DNA from 2 places in the Romboutsia sp. D33t1_170424_H2 genome. Region 2 is predicted to be linked to the other one. Evidence: riboswitches for the same ligand, from Rfam matches in the RefSeq annotation. Region 2 holds a riboswitch; the other holds the start of a gene.
What was found. A riboswitch is a leader RNA that binds a small molecule or an ion and turns the genes downstream of it on or off. The one in region 2 is predicted to bind lysine.

Region 1 (3,223 bases), on a different contig from region 2:
CTATTTGGGATATTAATATAGAATCTATACCAATAAAAAAGCAAGAGTATATATTAATAGTACCAAAGAATCATAAATTAGCCGGTAGAGGAGAGGTATCTTTAAAGGAATTAGAAAATGAATCTTTTATAGCATTTTGTGAAGGTAGTAAAGATAGGATTCTTTCTTGTACTGATGCTTTAGGGTATACCCCTAAAATATCAATTCAGCCAAAAGGAGCTAATATAGGAAGTGTAATAGAAGGATTAGTATCTGCTGGAGCAGGGATTTCAGTAGTTCCTGATTCACCAACTATCAATACAAATACACTATCTAAAATAAATATTAAAGAAACTATTAAGGAAAGAATAATATATATGAGTTATTTAAAAAATTCATATATACCTCCAATAGCAAAGTTATTTAGAGATTATATATTAGAATATGTTGATAGAAATTATATAACTTCATCATAAAAAATGTAACTCCTAAGTTAAAGGAGTTACATTTTTTATGTTTATTAATTTAATTCAAGGATCTTTTTTTCTATATTATCTAAATTTTTATCTTCTCCATAAGTTAAATCAACCTTGTGAAGAGGGATAAGTTTAGTCTTGTGCTTAATTTTATAACCTATATATAAACTTAAAAATAGAGGTATACCTATATAAGAAGCTATTAAACCACTCCAGTCAATGCCATCTGGTTTAATACAAGAATAACCTTGACCTATTATTATAACTATACACATTATTAATGCTAGTATAGGTCCAAAAGGATACCATTTAGCAGTAAATTTTAAATCTTTTAAATTATTACCTTGATGAGTATATGCTTTTCTAAATCTATAATGGCATATTGCTATTCCAACCCATGCTATAAATCCAGCAAGGCCAGATGCAGAAACTAACCAAACATAAACAGTACTTTCGGCAAATACACCTGTTAAGAAACAAAAAGATGCAACTATAGTAGTTAATATTAAAGCATTTACAGGAACACCTCTTTTATTAGTCTTAGCAAATAGCTTTGGAGCAAGTCCATCCTTAGCCATAGAGTGAAGCATTCTGCTTGATGCATACATACCAGAATTTCCAGCAGATAATACAGATGTTAATATTACTGCATTCATAAGAGAAGCAGCTCCAGCTATACCTGCTTTCTCAAATACCATAGTAAATGGACTTTCAGAAACACCAGCCTGTGTAAAAGGTATTATAGCACCTAAAACTATTATCGTTCCTAAATAAAATATTAATATTCTCCAAAATATGGATTTTATAGCCCTAGGAATAGTTTTTTCTGGATTTTCACTTTCTCCAGCAGCAACTCCTATAAGTTCGGTTCCCTGAAATGAAAATCCTGCAACTAGAAAAATGGCAAAGATTGATTTTATTCCACCATGGAAAGGTCCATCTTTTATAAAATAATTATGAAATCCTATTTCATCAGAACCAATTATACCAACTATCATTAATACACCTATTATTAAAAATATAATTACAGTAACAACTTTAACACCAGCAAACCAATATTCAGACTCACCGTAGGCTTTTGATGATAGGAAGTTTAATCCGACAATTATTATTAAAAATAATAAACTCCAGTAAACTCCTGGTATGTTTGGGAACCAAAATTTCATAACTAAAGAACCTGCAACCATTTCGGCAGCTATTGTTATAGCCCAGTTGTACCAGTAATTCCATCCAAGTGCAAACCCAAGTGCTGGGTCAATAAATTTAGTAGCATAGGAACTAAAAGATCCAGAGATTGGCATAAAAGTAGCCATTTCACCTAAACTTGTTATTAAAAAATAAACCATAATGCCTACTAAACCATATGCAACTAATGCACCACCAGGTCCTGCTTGATAGATAGTATCTCCCATTGCAAGAAATATACCTGTTCCAATAGAACCACCTAGTGCTATCATGTTTAGATGTCTTGCTTTTAATCCTCTTTTTAATTCTTGATTTTGTTCACTCATTTGATTATCCTCCTTATGGTGTAAATTTTCCATAAGTAAGTAACTAAGATAATAAAATTTATCTAACAATAAAAATGCGCTTAGTTTATGTCGCTAACGACTTCGACGGTTACTCAGATATATTTTTATATTATTGAGTTATTGATATACCTTATATAAGTTATCAGTAATTTTAGGTTTACATAAGGTTTTTGTATACAAAAAAAGCCATGAGACTATACCCATGACAAAAATACGTAAATTATATACAAAAAATACAACGTACCGTACGTTTTCATTGAAAATAGCTCTCCACAAAAATGTGACAGTCTTATGCATATTTTACATAAGCCCAGTAAATAGTATCAAAGCCATTAACTATTTACTTCGGCGAAATTTCCTTTTGTATTATTTCATTGAGCTTACCTCCATAATACTACTCTTAAATTTCGCGCCTCTATCTCAGTTATCTACTTGTTGTTTTAAATTATAACCAAAACAAAAAATAAGTCAATAGAAAAGATTAGATTTTGTACAAAAACAATAAATAATAAGTTTACTAACAATAATTGCAAGTGTTAAAATAGAGTTAACATAGTTAGTAAAAATATAACAAGGAGCAAAAGCATTAAATAAAGAAAATTGAGGGGGAAAGCAAGTGACATTATTAAAAAAGAGCATAGCAAGCATAACAACACTATGTTTAATAACTATAAATCTAACTAGTTTGAGTTTTGCAAGTGAGGATATGCAAAAACAAGAATTAAAAAAAGCTATAGAAAAATCGGAACCATTTGTAGTAAGTGGTAATATAAAGGAAGAGAAAAAAGAAGGTATATCACCTCAACAAATCCTAATTAATTATTTAAGCAATGTAGAAAAAACTTCTACTTTCAAAGTCAAATCAAAAGAAGATGATAAAAATGATTCTCAGGTTATAGTAAGACTTCAACAGTATATAAATAATATACCTATCTATGGTTCAGATTTAGTAGGATGCGTAGATTATGACGGAAATATAAAATCAATTTCAGGATATATAGAGCCAACATCAAAGACATTAAAAGGATTTAACTATAATCCGACTTTAACTAAAGATGATGCGCTTAAGATAGCGAAGGAAAAACTTGAACTAAAAAATGAGTTAAATAAAAGTGAAAAAGTAGAGTTATATTTATATAAAAGCAAAGAAGAATATAAACTTGCATACAAAGTAGATGTAGATATAATAGGAAAAACAATTTATAACAAAACTGTATTTATAGATGCTAATAGCGG
Region 2 (3,223 bases):
ATAGTGCAAGCAATATTGCTTTAGCTTGGGGTATGAGTGAAAATCTAGTAGGCTTAACTATAGTATCTATAGGAACATCTCTTCCAGAGTTCGTAACAAGTATAGTTGCGGCTAGAAAAGGTGAAAGTGATATAGCTATAGGTAATGTAGTTGGTTCGAATCTGTTTAATATATTATTTGTTTTAGGTATATCCTCATTTATAAGCAATATACAAGTTCATAGCATAGTGTTTGTTGATATGATGATTATGATAATAATAACAATATTAACATATATATTTGCAGGAACTAAGCAACGTATAAATAAAAAAGAAGGTATATTATTAGTTATAATGTATATATTATATATGACATTTATAATAATAAGAAAATAAAAAAGAGTCTTTAAAGACTCTTTTTTATTTTAAGCTATTCCGTTTTCAAATTCTTCTATTAAATCTTCATCAGAAAGTTTTTCTATTGTTAATCCTGTTAATCCATAGAATAATGATATTAAAGGACAAATTAAGTTAAAGAATGCATATGGTAAAAATACGAAAGATCCAATTCCAAGTGTTGCTGACATATATGCTCCACAAGTATTCCAAGGAATAAGTGGAGACGTTATAGTGGCACTATCTTCTAAAGCACGAGAAAGATTCTTAGGAGATAAACCTTGTCTTATAAATGCATCCTTATACATACTTCCTGGTATAACTATGGCTAAATATTGGTCTGCAACTGCTAAGTTAGTACCGATACAAGTAAATATTGTAGCAGCTATAAGTCCAAAAGTACCCTTTGCAAATTTTAGTATAGACTGTGCTATAACTTGTAACATACCAGTTTTTTCTAATACCCCACCTACAGTTAAAGCACAAAGTATTAATGATACTGTCCCTAACATACTGTCAAGTCCACCTCTAGTAAGAAGATCATCAACAAACTTCATTCCAGTAGATGAAACATAACCAGACTTAGCAACTACAAGTATATCAGCTATAGATGCACCTTGAAATACTACTGCACAAACGCCACCTAATATAACACCACCTATAAGTGCTGGTATTGTAGGGACTTTAAATATAACCATTGCTATAACAGCACAAGGAACTAAAAGTAAAAATGGAGATAATGTATTGTAATTACTTAATAAAGCATTTTGAATTTGATTTATTTGAGATATATCCATTTCAGAACCTGCATATTTCATTCCTATTATACCGTATAATACAAGTGATATTAAAAGAGCAGGACCAGCTGTATATACCATATGTTTTATATGATCAAATAAAGTAGAACCAGCCATAGCAGGAGCTAAGTTTGTTGTATCAGATAAAGGAGACATCTTATCCCCAAAATAAGCACCAGATATTATAGCACCTGCAACTATTTTACCAGGTATACCTAAGGCACTACCAATACCTAAAAGAGCTATACCTACAGTACCAGCTGTTGTCCAAGATGAACCAGTAGAAATAGATACTATAGCGCAGATTAAAGTAGTTGCCACTAAGAATATTCCAGGTGATAATATTTTAAGACCCCAATATATCATAGCAGGAACTATACCACCAGCTATCCAAGTACCTATTATCATACCAACTACTAAAAGTATAAGTATTGATTGCATTGTCGTATTTATAGTAGATAGTATACCTTCTTCTAATTCCTTCCAATTAAAACCTAATCTAAAAACTGCAACACCACTTGCAAATGTAGCTCCTATTATAAGTGGTATATGAGCAGATATTTCATACTTTCTTAAAAATACTAAACATGTCACTAAAACTGCAACTAAAACAGAGACACATAGTAATGCATCAAATAAAGTTGCTTGTTTTTTAACCTTTTTTGTCATAAAAGTCCTCCTAAAATTTATACCGAATATAACGTTAAGGAGAAAAGAGATAATAAAAAAAGTCTAGGTGTAAAGATATTATCCTAGACTTAAGCATTCAACCGTACAATTAAAAATACGCTTAATCTAAAGATAGCACTCCACATATAAATGTGACAGTGTTATACATATTTTGCATAACCCCAATATATAAGTTTAAAGCTTCCCTTATATATTTCGGCATAGTTACCTTTTATTTTGCTTCTTCGTGCTTACCTCCACAAAACTACTATTTAACAATGCGACCTCTACCAATAGTTATATTCGATTTATTTGATAATAAAGATTATACCATAAATTAAAAAAAAATAAAGCATGAAATATTTAGGAATAAAAAATTTAAGAAAATTTTCACAATAATATGTAAAATAATAAGTCTTTAAAAACTACTTATTTTACTATAGAATAGTTATTAAATGTATGATTTAGAAAAATATAAATTTTATATAAATAGTTATACGAAAGGAAGTGAAAAATTTGGCTAAGGTTAAGTTTTATGCAGTAAGAAAAGGAAGAAACAATGGTATATATAATACATGGAATGAATGTAAGGAACAAATAAATGGTTTTTCAGGCGCTGAGTATAAAAGTTTTACTACGATAGAGGAAGCAAAATCATATATATATGGTGAAAGTGGTGTAAAAATACAAGAGGGAAAAGAACTTGTAAAAGCTTATGTTGATGGTAGTTATGAACATTCAATAAGAGAATATGGTTCAGGGGTAGTTATAATAAAAAATGAAGAAGTTATAAAAACTTATAGCAAAAAAGGAAATGATAAAGATTTAGTTGGAATGAGAAATGTCGCAGGTGAAATAGAAGCTGCAAAGATTGCGATGAATTATTGTATAGATAATAACATAAATAATTTGATTTTATATTTTGATTATGAAGGAATAGAAAAATGGTGCTTAGGATTATGGAAAACTAATAAAGAAGGAACTACTAAATATAAGAAATTTTATGATAATATAAAAGATAAGTTAAATGTTGAGTTTGTAAAAGTAAAAGCACATAGTGGCAATAAATATAACGATGAAGCTGATAAATTAGCTAAGAAAGCTATAGGAATATAAAAGTCTTGCAAAGTATTTTGCAAGACTTTATTTTTAACTTAATCCAAAATCCTCTAATTCAGCTAAAACAAAAGAAGGTCTATTTATACCATCATACATAGCTTTTGCCAAAATATTTGCCTGGTCATATGTCGATGTCCAAGAAAAAATGCCACCAAGACAATTATCTAATACATATAGAGCTTTTATATAAATAGAAAGGGTATCCTCATAAGACATTGAGAACTCTCCATCTTTTACTAGATAAGGTACTTTAGCATCTCTATC

Region 1: another riboswitch for lysine. It lies ahead of I4U66_RS04995 (amino acid permease); the one in region 2 lies ahead of nhaC (Na+/H+ antiporter NhaC).

The regions. Positions count from the first base shown of each region.
Region 1 is NZ_JADOZQ010000003.1:50,945-54,167, reverse strand. Features, by position in the region: gene I4U66_RS05000 (LysR family transcriptional regulator) at 1-455, shown strand, start outside; gene I4U66_RS04995 (amino acid permease) at 500-1,966, opposite strand; lysine riboswitch at 2,243-2,413, opposite strand; gene I4U66_RS04990 (cell wall-binding repeat-containing protein) at 2,604-3,223, shown strand, end outside.
Region 2 is NZ_JADOZQ010000005.1:118,060-121,282, reverse strand. Features, by position in the region: gene I4U66_RS07915 (calcium/sodium antiporter) at 1-374, shown strand, start outside; gene nhaC (Na+/H+ antiporter NhaC) at 404-1,840, opposite strand; lysine riboswitch at 1,966-2,138, opposite strand; gene I4U66_RS07905 (ribonuclease H1 domain-containing protein) at 2,357-2,956, shown strand; gene I4U66_RS07900 (peroxiredoxin) at 2,990-3,223, opposite strand, start outside.